DNA from 2 places in the Telluria sp. BA11 genome. Region 2 is predicted to be linked to the other one. Evidence: riboswitches for the same ligand, from Rfam matches in the RefSeq annotation. Region 2 holds a riboswitch; the other holds the start of a gene.
The links. A riboswitch is a leader RNA that binds a small molecule or an ion and turns the genes downstream of it on or off. The one in region 2 is predicted to bind cobalamin.
Positions count from the first base shown of each region.

Region 1: another riboswitch for cobalamin. It lies ahead of AC1MGT_RS10445 (cobaltochelatase subunit CobN); the one in region 2 lies ahead of AC1MGT_RS14645 (TonB-dependent receptor domain-containing protein).

Region 1 is NZ_CM155275.1:2,388,283-2,395,525, reverse strand. Features, by position in the region: gene ssb (single-stranded DNA-binding protein) at 1-171, shown strand, start outside; gene AC1MGT_RS10460 (VOC family protein) at 350-730, opposite strand; gene kynA (tryptophan 2,3-dioxygenase) at 757-1,644, opposite strand; gene kynU (kynureninase) at 1,689-2,951, opposite strand; cobalamin riboswitch at 3,224-3,442, shown strand; gene AC1MGT_RS10445 (cobaltochelatase subunit CobN) at 3,619-7,243, shown strand, end outside.
Region 2 is NZ_CM155275.1:3,330,630-3,337,872, forward strand. Features, by position in the region: gene AC1MGT_RS14640 (FecCD family ABC transporter permease) at 1-203, opposite strand, end outside; gene AC1MGT_RS14645 (TonB-dependent receptor domain-containing protein) at 264-2,096, opposite strand; cobalamin riboswitch at 2,162-2,397, opposite strand; gene AC1MGT_RS14650 (histidine phosphatase family protein) at 2,418-2,960, opposite strand; gene AC1MGT_RS14655 (adenosylcobinamide-GDP ribazoletransferase) at 2,960-3,742, opposite strand; gene cobT (nicotinate-nucleotide--dimethylbenzimidazole phosphoribosyltransferase) at 3,739-4,785, opposite strand; gene AC1MGT_RS14665 (hypothetical protein) at 4,784-4,981, shown strand; rRNA gene AC1MGT_RS14670 (16S ribosomal RNA) at 5,221-6,753, shown strand; tRNA gene AC1MGT_RS14675 (tRNA-Ile) at 6,839-6,915, shown strand; tRNA gene AC1MGT_RS14680 (tRNA-Ala) at 6,940-7,015, shown strand.

The DNA of each region.
Region 1 (7,243 bases), 940 kb from region 2:
GGCGGCGGCATGGGTGGCGGGATGGGCGGTGGCGGCATGGACGACGACTACTCGGCGCCACAGCAGCCACGCCAGCAAGCACCACGCCAGGCGCCACCGGCACCGGCAGCACGTCCGCAGCCGAAGCCGGCACCGAACTTCTCGGATATGGATGACGACATTCCGTTCTAAGACTGAATGTTGTTGGAGCGATCAAAGCGCCGTGGGTCTGTGACTCACGGCGCTTTTTTTTACCGCCGCCATATCGAGCATTCAATCAAGAAAATAGAAAACGGCTTGCATGATAGCGCCACCGTACGCCCATCATGCTGCGTACGAAATGTGCGCCGCAGCTCCTGCGGCAACGACTTCAGCCGATCGGTTCCGAAATCTCGATCAGATTCAGATCCGGATCACGCACATACACCGAGCGAATCTTGCCGGTCGCCCCGGTCCGCTCGACCGGCCCTTCGACAATAGGCCAGTCGCAGCTGCCCAGATGCGCGATGACAGCATCAAGCGGCACCGATGCAATGAAGCACAGATCCAGCGCTCCCGGCACCGGCAGGTGCGCCTTCGGCTCGAATTCGGCGCCGCGCTGGTGCAGGTTGATCTTCTGGTTGCCAAATTTGAAGGCAATCCGCCCCGCGCCAAAGGTTTCAAGACGCATGCCCATGACCTTCGTATAAAAATGCTTCGTCGCATCGAGGTCGGTGCAGGTCAGCACCAAATGGTCGAGATGGGAAATCATGGCAGGCGGTCCTTGAATGAAGATGATTACAACTCGGTGCGCAACTCGAACAATTCCGGGAACAGCACGACATCGAGCATCTTGCGCAAATACCCCACGCCGTCCGTGCCACCCGTGCCGGTTTTAAAACCGATCACGCGCTGCACCGTCGTCACATGCCGGAAGCGCCACAAGCGAAACGCCGTCTCGATATCGACGAGCTTTTCACCCAGCTCATACAGCGGCCAGTACTGGTCGGTATCGCGATACACGACCATCCACGCCGCCTTCACCGACGGATCCGACTGCGTCGCCTGATGCCATGGCCCGGCAAGCCGCGCCGCATCCACGGCCAGCCCACTGCGCGCCATCGCGATGATCGCTTCGTCATACAGCGACGGTTTATCCAGCACGCCCTGCAGCGCCGCGTGCGCTTCAGGCTTGTGCTGGTGCACCTGCAAATGCGTGACGTTCTTGTTCCCCAAGATGAATTCGATCTCGCGGTACTGGTGCGACTGAAACCCCGACGACGCGCCCAGGTACGGACGGATCGCCGTGTACTCGGGCGGCGTCATGGTCGCCAGCACATCCCATGCATGCACGAGCTGATTCATGATCGCGGCCACGCGCGCCAGCATCTTCATCGCCGCCGGCAGCTGGCCCCGCGCGATGTTGTCGCGCGCACCGTGCAGCTCGTGCAGCATCAGCTTCATCCACAGTTCGCTGGTCTGGTGCTGGACGATGAACAGCAGCTCGTTGTGCTCGGGCGACAGCGGATGCTGGGCGTTGAGGATCGTGTCGAGCGACAGGTAGTCGCCGTAGCTCATGTCCTTGCTGAAATCGAGCTTGGCGCCGTGGTAGCCGGGCTGCGAGACAGGGCAGCCACTCACATCGGCATCGCTGGCGGACGAATCCGGGTTAACAGGGCAGGGCATCGTGTCCTCTCTTGGGAATCGACCGAGAATTGATCGAGAATCGCTCAGGTCACCGCAGTGCGCTTGGCATCGACCTGATAGTCACTGCGGTCCAGGATATCCTTGAGCACCATCACCGCCTGCCACACATCGTCATACCCCGTGTACAGCGGCGTGAAGCCAAAGCGCATCACCTGCGGCTCGCGGTAGTCGCCGATGACGCCGCGTGCGATCAGCGCCTGCATCACCGCGTAGCCATGCGGATGCGTGACGCTTACCTGGCTGCCACGGTCCGCATGATTGCGCGGCGTGATCAGTTCCAGCGGATGCGCGGCGCATTCCTGTTCGAGCAGCGCCAGGAACAGGTCCGACAGCGCCAGTGACTTCTTGCGCAGCGCCGCCATCGTCACGTCCTGGAACACGGCCAGCCCACATTCGATCAGCGCCAGCGCCACCACCGGCTGCGTGCCGCACATCGCGCGCTTGATGCCGGCCACCGGCGCGAACGCCGGTTGCATCGCGAACGGCTGGCGATGCGCCCACCAGCCCGTGAGCGGCTGCGTGAATTGCGCGTGGTGGCGCTGCGGCACCCAGATGAATGCAGGCGCGCCCGGCCCGCCGTTGAGGAATTTGTAGGTGCAGCCCACCGCGAAGTCGGCGTTGGCGCCATTCAGGTCTACCTCGACCGCGCCGGCCGAATGGGCCAGGTCCCAGATCGCCAGCGCGCCGGCGGCGTGGATCTGCGCCGTGATCGTTTTCATGTCGAGCATGCGGCCGGTGCGGTAGTTCACGTGCGTGAGCATCACCACCGCCACCTGGCCGCCGGCGTCGCCTTCGAGGGCGGCCGGCAGGTCGGCCCAGCTGTCGAGCAGGCGCAGCTCGTAGCCGCGCTCGAGCCAGCCGATCAGGCCTTCGGCCATGTAGATATCGCTCGGGAAGTTGTCGCGCTCCGTGAGGATGATGCGGCGGGCCGCGTGCGCCGGTGCGTCGGCCTGCATCTTGAGCGCCGCAGCCAGCGCCTTGAACAGGTTCACCGAAGTCGAGTCGGTGACCACCACTTCATCGGCGGCGGCGCCGATCAGCGGCGCGATCAGGGTGCCCAGGCGCTGCGGCAGGTCGTACCAGCCGGCCGTGTTCCAGCTGCGGATCAGGTCATTGCCCCATTCGGCGGCGATCACGTCCTGCGCACGTTGCAGGGCCGCGCGGGGGCGGGCGCCGAGCGAATTGCCATCGAGGTAAATCACGCCGTCCGGCAGCGCAAACGCATTGCGCTGAGGGGCCAGCGGATCGGCCGCGTCGAGGGCCAGGCAGTCTTGTCGTGTGATCATGTGAACGGTCGCGAAGAAGTAGTGGGTGCCGGCCTGGCCGGACGATACCGCCATTCTAGGCTAGGGAAGCACTGATTTATTCTGGGGGATGGAATTGGCTGCGGAAAAAGCCGCCATGCAAGGCGCAAATCGCAGCAATAGCGAGCTATTGCGAGAATTTGCAACGCCGCAGGGTGGCTATTTTCCGTGCCAAGTCCGCCTCCATGAATTAATCAGTGCTTCCCTAGAGGCCAAAGAATGCGGTGACAGTGGCGCACCCGGGCTGTAGAATCGCGCCCAATCAAGTGAATGGTGCCGTCCTGCTCGTCTGCAGGAAGGTGAAACGGGAAGCCGGTGACGTGTGCGAATCCATCGCACGCCAGTCCGGCGCAGCCCCCGCTGCTGTATGCCTGACGACCCTCGTCGAACGCCACTGTGCCCCGTGCACGGGAAGGCAGGACCCGGGAAGGATGACGGCAAGCCAGAAGACCGGCCTTCACGATGCATTGCGTACGTCCCGGGGTGTGGGCGTGCCGGTTGGTAGTTCGTCGTTCCTTCCGTGTTGCCAATGCGCTCGCGCAGGCGTTCGCACGTGCGCGTGCGCGTGGCTGCTGCGTCCCGCGTGGAAGGAAGACGTCTGCCCGTTGTCATGCGCGCCCTGGCGCGCAGCTGAAAGGTCGACGTTCACATGAACACTGCTTCGCTCCCCCGCGCCTGTACTGCGCTGGTGCTTTTGCTCGCGTCCCTGCTTGCCTGCGCCCACGGCCACGCCGCCACCATGTTCGCCGTGGTCACCGAGCGCGCCGCGCCGGGCGCGATCGAAGCTGCGCACCGCCACCTGGCCAGCCACCCGCGCGACCGGATTCAGTTGCGCACGCCGGCCCAGTTGATGGCCGCCAGTGAACGCGAGGTGGGCCAGTGGATCACCGGCGCCGACACGGTGCTGGCGGTGTCGCTGTTCGGCGATCCGGCGCGCCGCATGAAGGATGCGCTGGCGCGCCATGCAAAGCCAGGCACCGCGGTGCTGGCCTTCAATGGCGAAGCAAGCCTGAACCTGATGACGCGCGCGGCGCACGGCAGCCTGGCCGGCTTCGCGCCCGAGCTGCTGCGCGAACTGGCGGCCGAAGCGCCGGCGCCCGCCGCGCTGCAGGCGGCAGAGGCCAATCCCGCGGCCCGCCACTGGCTCGCGGCGCGGCGCGTCTGGCAAGCCGGCGGCGTGGACAACACCACGGCCCTCATCGCCCACCTGCTGCATCCATCAACAGCGCTGGGCCCTCCGCTGCCCGAGCCGACGCTGCGCCTGCGCGTCGGCCAGAACGAGCTGCAGGATGCCGCCGCCTGGGGCAACGCCGCCAAGCTGGGTCTGAAGGACCGCCCGACCGTCGTCGTGCTCGATCTGGCGAACATGGATGGCATGGTGCCGGCTGCGCTGTGCCGCCGCATCGAAGAGCAAGGCCAGGCCTGCGTGCAGCTGCTCACGCGCTGGGGCGGCGCCTCGCGCGAAGCGCTGGTGCGCCTGCCTGAGCTGATCGCGCCAGCGAAGCCCGCGGCGCTGGTGGTGCTGCAGGACTTCGTCGTCGGCGCCGCCGAAGGGCGCGAAGTCGTCAGCGAAGCCTTCAAACGCTTCGATATCCCCGTGTTCAAGGCGATCCGCCTGTCGGACCGCACCGCCATGCAGTGGCAGCTTTCGCCCGATGGCCTGCCGCCGGATTCGGTCCAGTACCGCGTCGCGCTGCCCGAGCTGCAGGGAATCGGCCAGCCGGTGGTGGTGGCGGCGCTGGGCCAGTCGCAGCGCGACCGCCTGACCGGCATCGAGAACCGCCCGCCGGTGCTGCTGCCGGCCGAAGTCGATCGCATGACGGCGCGCGTGAGCCGCTGGCTGGCGCTGCGTGCCAAGCGCAATGCCGACAAGCGCGTCGCGATGGTCTATTACAACCACCCGCCGGGCCGCCAGAACATCGGCGCCGACAACCTGAACGTGCCGGCATCGCTGTTCGACATGCTGCACGCGCTGAAAGCCGCCGGCTACACGGTCGGCGATTTACCCGCCACGCCCGAAGCGCTGCTCGACATGATCATGGCGCACGGCGTGAACCTGCCCGAAGACCGCGCCGCGCTGCGCGAAATGAGCGGTGTGGTGAACAGCGTCAGCGCGGCCGACTACGCGCGCTGGTTCGCCACGCTTGCACCGCGCGTGCAGGGCGAGATGAAGGACGGCATGCTGGGCCGCCTGCATGCCGACGTGCTGGTCGCCGAAGCGCAGGGCGAGCGCGCGCCGGGCCGCAAGCAGGCCGAGACGATCATCAAGGAATTGCTGCACCTGGTCGAGGGTGTCGACCATCCGCAGCGCGTGCAGGCCACGCGCGACCTGCATGCGCTCGAAGACGGCTACCGCGCCTGTCTCGACGACAGCAAGCCCAGTCCGTGCAAGGCGCTCGCGCCACTGTATCGGCGCCTGATCGGCTACGGCATCGAAGGCATGCGCGGCTGGGGCCCGGCGCCGGGCAAGGTGATGGTCGACAGCGGCAAGCTGCTGGTACCGGGCCTCACGTTCGGCAATGTGTTCATCGGCCCGCAGCCGCCGCGCGGCTGGGAAGTCGATGAAGAACTGCTGCACGCGAATACCAGCATCACACCGCCGCACCAGTACCTGGCCTTCTACCACTGGATCCGCGACCGCTTCAAGGCCGACGCCGTCGTGCACGTGGGGCGCCACTCGACCTTTGAATTCCTGCCCGGTAAAGCGGTGGGCCTGTCGAGCGACGATTATCCCAGCCTGATTGCGGGCGACCTGCCGGGCATCTACCCGTACATCGTCGACGGCGTGGGAGAGGGCACGCAGGCCAAGCGCCGCGGCCTGGCGATCATCGTCGACCACCTGACGCCACCACTGGCGACGACGCCGCTGTACGACGAGCTGCTGTCGCTGCGCCAGATCGTCGAGAGTTTCGAAGCTGCGTCGTCCGAGTCACTCAAGACGCAGGCCGCGCAACTGATGCGCGAGCGCGTCGTGGCGCTGAACCTGCGCGCCGAACTCGAAGCGTCGATGTCCGACGTGCTCGAAGTGCGGGGCATCGGCTTCGACGCTGCCGACGACGATTTGCTGGCGCACGAGATCGGCCATTACCTGACCAAGCTGCAAGAGAAGTTCATGCCATTCGGCCTGCACGTCTTTGGCCGGCCGTGGGACCAGAAGTCGCTTGACCTGATGCTCGAGTCGATGGCCAAGAGCGGCATCGACGATCCGTCCATCGCCGACAAGCTGCGCGACTCGCCGCGGCGCGAAATGGTGGGCCTGCTCGCGGGCCTGGATGGCCGCTACATCGAGCCCGGCAAGGGCAACGATCCGCTGCGCTCACCCGAGGCGCTGCCGACGGGCCGCAACTTCCACGCGGTCGATGGCGACATCCTGCCCACGCGCCTGGGTTTCGGGCTGGCGCAAAAGATGGCAGTCAAGGCGATGGCGCGCAGCAAGGGCGATGCTGCGCGGGAGCAGGGCAGCGAAGGCATCATCCTGTGGGCCTCGGACGCGGTGCGCGACGAGGGCGTGATGGTCGGCTTTGCGCTGGCCATGATGGGCGCCGAGCCGGTCTGGAATGCGCGCGGCATTGTCACTGATGTGCGCCTGGTGCCGGGCGCCGTGCGGCGCGATGCGCTGGTGACCACGTCTGGCCTCTTTCGCGACCTGTACCCGAACCTGATCCGCCTGATCGACCGCGCCGGCCGGCTGGCGCTGGCGGCGTCCGCCGAAACGATGGCGCGGCAGGACCCGGCCCTGCGCGAGGCGCTGCAAGCCGCGCTGGCGCCACTCCAGGGCGCCGCCTGGGGTAGTGAAGCCGTGCAGGACAACCGGGTTGCGCGCGAATGGGTGGTGCGCCAGCGCGCGCTGGTCGCCGGTGGCGCATCGACCATCGAAGCGGGACAGGGCGCCGCGCTGCGCGTGTTCGGCGACGCGCCGGGCGCGTACGGCACGGGCGTGAACCGCCTGACCGAACGCTCGGGCGCCTGGCGCGAGCGCGAGGAGATCGGCCGTGCCTACCGCAATCGCATGGGCCACGCGTATGGCCTGGACGCCGACGGCGACGCGCAGCACCGTGCCTTCGACGTGGCGCTGGACGGCATCCACCGCACCTACCACGGCCGCGCCAGCAATCTGTACGGCCTGCTCGACAACAACGATGCCTTCGACTACCTGGGTGGCCTGTCACTGGCCGTCGAGACGCGCACCGGCCGCGTGCCGGACGCGCTGATCCTGCAGCACGGGCGGCCGGGCCAAGCCGACGTCGAGCCGCTGGCCACTGCGCTGCTGGGCG
Region 2 (7,243 bases):
CTGGCGCGCAGGTCGAGCAGCGATGCAGACAGGGATTCGGGTTGGCCACTGGCCAATTGGCGCAGGGCGTCGGGGATGTCGCTGAGCGGCACGCGGATGGAACCGGTCATGCCCGAGAACAGCAGGGTGGCAATGGCCAGGACCAGCATGGCGCCGACGATGAGCGTGGCGCGTTGGCGTAATGACGGGACAGATGCTTGCATGCGGGCCCTGATAGTTGATCGATGCCCGCGGCGCGTGCGCCGCGGGCGGAAAATGCCAGCTTAACGGATGCCGTAGCGCAGCGACGCGAACCAGGTGCGGCCGCTGGTGCCATAGTTGCGCGCCACTTCGTAGTTCTTGTCCGCGACGTTGTTCACGCGCAGGAGCAGGGACCAGTCGGGCGTGAACTGGTACGTGGTGTACAGGTTCAGCAAGCCGTAGCCGCCCAGGCGGTTGGTGTTGGGCGCGTTGTCGAAGCGGTCACCCGACACGGTCAGCTCGGCGCCGCTTTTCAGCTGGCCCATCACGTAGTCGGCAGCGAAGTTGGCATGCTTCTTCGCGCGGCGCGCCAGCTGGCGGCCGGTGGTGTCATCGCGCGGATCCTGCCAATCGAGACTGGCGCGCAGGTTCACGTCCATCAGGCGCGTGCTGCCGGCCAGCGAGAAGCCTTCGAGCGTCGCTTCGTTGACGTTGTAGGCGCAGCTGCGGTTGATGCCGTCCGGGCATGGCGTGCTTGATACGATCATGTCGGTCAGGCGATTGTGGAAGTACGTGGCATCGAGGTTGTAGCCGTTGCCGTCGTAGCGCAGGCCCACTTCGCGGTTGCGGCCTTTTTCGGGCTTGTTCGTCGCCAGGCCGTAGCCCGGGAAGTACAGTTCGTTGAAGGTCGGGGCGCGGAAGCTCGTGCCGATGCTGGCGGTGGCGCGCAGGCCGTTGCCGAACTCGTAGCCGTAGCCGGCGGCGCCGGTGTTCTGGCTGCCGTAGACCGAGCGGTCCTGACGTGCGCTGACATCGAACAGGTGATTGGCGCGCTTGGCCGAGTAGGCCGCGGCATACGAATTGGTGATGCGCGTCTGGCGCATCGACGAGACTTCTTCCTTGCGGTGGTTGAACAGCAGCTGCAGCGTGTCCTGGCCGATCGCGACGTTGTTCTGCCACGAGAATTCGTTCTGCTTGGTGTCGATCTGGCTGGCGCCGCTGGCCGTGGCGTTGCTGAAGTTGCCCGACTTGTCTTCTGAACGTGCGTACTGCACGGTGCTGCGCCAGTTTGGCAGGAGCTGGTTGGTCATGTAGACGGCGGCGGTATTGATGTCCGAGTCGCTGTGCACGTCGTAGCTGCCGGAACCACTGGCATCGTACTGGCTGTACGTGCGGCTGGCCAGGAACTGGGCGCCGATCTCGTGACCCGGCGCGAGCGCCATCGACACACGGCCATTGGCATTGCGGCGGCGGTAGCCGTCTTCGTCGGCGTTGTAGCCTGACGCGCCGGGCCGCGTGGACGAGAAGCCGTCCGACTCTTCATAGCCGGCGCCAAAGGCGTAGCTGATGGCATTCGGGCCGCCGCTGCTGCCGAAGATGCCTGCATCGCCCTGCAGCGTCGCGTTGCTGCCCGCGCCCACCGAAGCGGTGACGACAGGTGCGCCTTCGCCCTTGCGGGTGAAGATCTGGATCACGCCGCCGATGGCGTCGGCGCCGTACAGCGTGCTCAGTGGCCCGTAGACGATTTCAATGCGGTCGATGGCGCCCAGCGGGATGGCATTCCAGCTGGCGGTGCCGGTGGTGGACGAGCCGATGCGCACGCCGTCGAGCAGCACGACGATCTGGTTGGCGTTTGCGCCGCGCACATAGACGCTGGTCGTGGTGCCGGCCGGGCCGTTGCGGGCGATCTCGATGCCGCGCTGGCGCTGCAGGATGTCGGCCACCGAGCCGGCGCCCGAGCGCGCGATTTCTTCGGCGTTGATGACGGTGGTGTCGGCGATCAGGTCGGCAGCGAGTTGCGGCGTGCGGGTCGCGGTGACGACGACGGTGTCAGCGACTTCGGCGATGGCGGTGGACGAGATGAGGGCGAGTGCGAGCGACACGGCGGCCGCTTGCCGGCTTACTGGAAAATTCATGAGTGGTTCTTATCAAAGGCATCCCGCCGACGTCCCCGTGGGCTGGATTCAAAGGATCGCGCTGTGCGCGTATCCACCTTTTGGCCGGTATCCGGGCTGACAAGTATGGCCGTCCGACCTTCCCATGCTCAGAAAAGCACAGTGGTATGAGGGGGCGGTTTGCCGCAGGACCCGATGAGAGGCTGCAGCACTTGCTTACCGTTGCGGGGGCAGCACGCGTTGGCCCTGTGAAGAGCTTCGTGTTTCCCGTTTAACTGCACCTGCGAACGCAGGTGCGAGCACCAAAACGCGCTCATTATAAGGTGGTTGCCCCGGGCATTGTCATATTTCCAGCACCATGACTTCGCCGTAGCCGATCTGGTGTGGTGTCGATGCCGCACGCAGCGCAGCATCCTCCAAGGTGCCGCCGCCGGACATGGCGTGCAGCAGGCGCATGGCGCCGGCGTGGCAGATGACGAGTGCCTCGGCGTGCCTTGCGCGCTGGATGTCGGCTTGAAACGCGGCCACGCGCACGGCCACCTGCATGACGTTTTCGCCGCCGCCGGGGCGGTAGTGGAGCAGGTCGGCGTTCCAGGCATCGATCTCGTCCCGGGCGATGTCGTCCCACTGGCGCAGCTCCCAGACGCCAAAGTCCATCTCGGCCAGGCGCGCGTCGAACGTGGGCGCGCTTGACAGCTGCTGCGCCAGCACGGCGCAGCGTTGCAACGGGCTGGCGTAGACCGGCATGGCGCCGGGAAGGCCTTGATTGGTCAGCGCCGCCAGCACGCGTGCGGTGTCTGTTGCTTGCGCTGGCAGGTCGGTGCGGCCGTAGCAGTACCCGGCCGGCACGTCCGGTTTCGGGTGGCGTACGAGGTACAGGCGCATCAGGCCAGCGCGCCGCGGCCGAGCGTGGCCAGTACCGCGATATAGATGGCGACTTCGGCCAACTGCTGCACGGCGCCGAGGCAGTCGCCCGTATAGCCCTGCAGCCGGCGCGTGAACATGCGGGCCAGCCAGCGCGTGGCCAGCAAGGCCGCAAACACCGCCGCGCCAATCGCAGCCAGGTCTAGCAGGCCAACGGCGAACAGCACGAGCGCGGGCACGAGCACCGTGAGCGTCGCGATCCCGAATTCGTCGCTGCTCATGCGCACGGCCAGCGGCTTGGCCTTGCCTTCGGCGCGGGCGTATTCCATCTGCCAGATCAGGGACGTGGCGGCCAGGCGCGAGAGCGGGTGTGCCAGCAGCAGGGCGCCGATGGCGGTAAGGGGCGGCAGCGTGGCGAGTGCAGCCAGCTTCGCGCCGAGCATGCAGACGATGCCGATCGCACCATACGCACCGACGCGCGAATCCTTCATGATGTCGAGCGCGCGTTCTTTCGTCATGCCGCCGCCCAGACCATCGCAGGTGTCGGCGAAGCCGTCTTCGTGGAAGGCGCCGGTGAGGTAGATCGTTGCGGCGGTGGAGAGCACGGCGGCCACTGGCGCTGGCAGCCAGTGCCCGGCGATGAAGTAGACGGCCGCGCCGATGGCACCTACCACCACGCCAACCAGCGGGAAGTAGCGCGACGCATGATTGAGCCATGCCGGCTCGAAGCCGACCCAGCGCGGGATCGGCAGCCGCGTGAAGAACTGCAGCGCAATGAAGAACAGGCGCAGTTGATGGATCATCCCGCGTGCGCGCCCAGTTGTGCCGAGACCTGGGCCGATGCGAAGGTCGCCATCTCGCCCAAGAAGTTGGCGGCTGCGTGCAGCAGGGGCAGGGCAAGGGCGCTGCCGGTGCCTTCGCCCAGACGCAGGCCCAGGTCGAGCAGCGGCCGTGCCCCAAGCTGCTCGAGCAGCAGGGCGTGGCCATGCTCGCCCGAGCAGTGCGCGAACACGCAGTAGTCAAGGATCGCCGGTTGCAGGCGCGCGGCGACCAGCAGCGCGCTGGTGACAATGAAGCCGTCGATCAGCAGCACCTTGCGCAGGCTGGCTGCCTGCAGCATGGCGCCGGCCATCATCGCGATTTCGAAGCCGCCGAAGGTGGCCAGCAAGTCGAGCGGTTCGCGCACGCTGGCGTGACGCGCGACGGCGGCAGCAACCACGTGCTCTTTATGGCGGATGCCATCAGGCGTCAGGCCGGTGCCGGCGCCGACGCAGGCAGCCGCCGGCTGCCCGGTCAGCTTGTGCATCAGGGCGGCGGCAGAAGTCGTGTTCCCGATGCCCATCTCGCCGAAGCCCACGACGTTGCCGGGCAGGTCGCGCGCCAGGGCCATGCCGTGTTCGAGGGCGGTAGCACAGTGCTGCGCCGACATCGCCGGTTCGATGGCGAAGTTATTGGTGCCATTGGCGACTTTTCGGTCGAGCAGACCATCCCGCACGCCAAACTCGTGGTTCACGCCGGCGTCGATCACGCGCAGCGCGCAGCCATTCTGGCGCGCGAACACATTGATAGCCGCGCCGTTGGCGAGGAAGTTCTCGACCATCTGCCAGGTGACGTCTTGTGGATAGGCGGAGATGCCTTCGGCGACCACGCCATGATCGGCGGCAAAGACGAGGATGGCAGGCTGGTCGACCGTGACCCGGGTTGTCTGCTGGATCAGGCCCAACTGGGTGGCGAGATCCTCCAGACGCCCCAGGCTGCCAAGCGGCTTGGTCTTGTTATTGATTGCGGCGGCCAGGGATTGGGACAGCGCCGCATGGGCGATCGGGGCAATAACAGGAATATGCATGAGTAATAAAAAGGTCGCTATGGGCGGCGGCCACGATATCACAAGAGAAAGCATTGCAAGACCATCCTGGCTTTGTTATAGTCTCGCTCCTCGACGCAGACGCCGCCTCAAACGCAGCGACAGCGAAGAAAAAGAAGGAAAGAAGGGGTTGACGAAAAATGAGAAACACTTCATAATCTCGCCTCTCTGCTGCTAACGAACACAACGCTTCGTAGCAAACGGCAGAAGCAGCACCGAATAAAGTTCTTTAAAAATTAACAGTCGATAAGTGTGGGCGTTTGATGAGGGTGCCAAAGACTTCGGTCTTTGATTACTTAAATTATCAAATGTTCACAAAAAAGAAATACGTTGCTCAGCAATGAGTAACGGTCAGTATTTTGAGTGAGCGACCCCTGCAGCAATGCAGGGTGGCAGAAATGCCAACAAACAGAGATTGAACTGAAGAGTTTGATCCTGGCTCAGATTGAACGCTGGCGGCATGCTTTACACATGCAAGTCGAACGGCAGCGCGGGGCAACCTGGCGGCGAGTGGCGAACGGGTGAGTAATATATCGGAACGTACCCAAGAGTGGGGGATAACGTAGCGAAAGTTACGCTAATACCGCATACGATCTAAGGATGAAAGCAGGGGATCTTCGGACCTTGTGCTCCTGGAGCGGCCGATATCTGATTAGCTAGTTGGTGAGGTAAAGGCTCACCAAGGCCACGATCAGTAGCTGGTCTGAGAGGACGACCAGCCACACTGGAACTGAGACACGGTCCAGACTCCTACGGGAGGCAGCAGTGGGGAATTTTGGACAATGGGCGAAAGCCTGATCCAGCAATGCCGCGTGAGTGAAGAAGGCCTTCGGGTTGTAAAGCTCTTTTGTCAGGGAAGAAACGGTGAAGGCTAATATCCTTCGCTAATGACGGTACCTGAAGAATAAGCACCGGCTAACTACGTGCCAGCAGCCGCGGTAATACGTAGGGTGCAAGCGTTAATCGGAATTACTGGGCGTAAAGCGTGCGCAGGCGGTTTTGTAAGTCTGACGTGAAATCCCCGGGCTCAACCTGGGAATTGCGTTGGAGACTGCAAGGCTAGAATCTGGCAGAGGGGGGTAGAATTCCACGTGTAGCAGTGAAATGCGTAGAGATGTGGAGGAACACCGATGGCGAAGGCAGCCCCCTGGGTCAAGATTGACGCTCATGCACGAAAGCGTGGGGAGCAAACAGGATTAGATACCCTGGTAGTCCACGCCCTAAACGATGTCTACTAGTTGTCGGGTTTTAATTAACTTGGTAACGCAGCTAACGCGTGAAGTAGACCGCCTGGGGAGTACGGTCGCAAGATTAAAACTCAAAGGAATTGACGGGGACCCGCACAAGCGGTGGATGATGTGGATTAATTCGATGCAACGCGAAAAACCTTACCTACCCTTGACATGTACGGAAGGCCGAAGAGATTTGGCTGTGCTCGAAAGAGAACCGTAACACAGGTGCTGCATGGCTGTCGTCAGCTCGTGTCGTGAGATGTTGGGTTAAGTCCCGCAACGAGCGCAACCCTTGTCATTAGTTGCTACATTCAGTTGAGCACTCTAATGAGACTGCCGGTGACAAACCGGAGGAAGGTGGGGATGACGTCAAGTCCTCATGGCCCTTATGGGTAGGGCTTCACACGTCATACAATGGTACATACAGAGGGCCGCCAACCCGCGAGGGGGAGCTAATCCCAGAAAGTGTATCGTAGTCCGGATCGCAGTCTGCAACTCGACTGCGTGAAGTTGGAATCGCTAGTAATCGCGGATCAGCATGTCGCGGTGAATACGTTCCCGGGTCTTGTACACACCGCCCGTCACACCATGGGAGCGGGTTTTACCAGAAGTAGGTAGCTTAACCGCAAGGAGGGCGCTTACCACGGTAGGATTCGTGACTGGGGTGAAGTCGTAACAAGGTAGCCGTATCGGAAGGTGCGGCTGGATCACCTCCTTTCTAGAGTAGCACCACGAAACTGAGAAGTTTCATTATCAAGCGTCCACGCTTATCGACTGTTGAACAAGTAAAGAACAGTTTTATCGGGGCTGTAGCTCAGCTGGTTAGAGCACCGTGTTGATAACGCGGGGGTCGTTGGTTCGAGTCCAACCAGCCCTACCAATCAGCACTAAGCATCACCTGAATGGGGGATTAGCTCAGCTGGGAGAGCACCTGCTTTGCAAGCAGGGGGTCGTCGGTTCGATCCCGTCATCCTCCACCATTACGGTAAAAGTTCAAACGTAAGTCGTCAGTGATTCACTGATGTGATTTAGGTTTGGTCTTTTCGAGATCACTGTTTTTTCGTTCTTTAACAATCTGGAAGAAGTAAAGTTTTTAAGTATGTAGCGCAAATCGGAAACGAGATGTGATGCATGCTTGGGTAGTAGTATTTGTATCATTGCAACACAGCTGTACTCTTGTACCTGTGACGATCTCTGTTGTCAGCAGA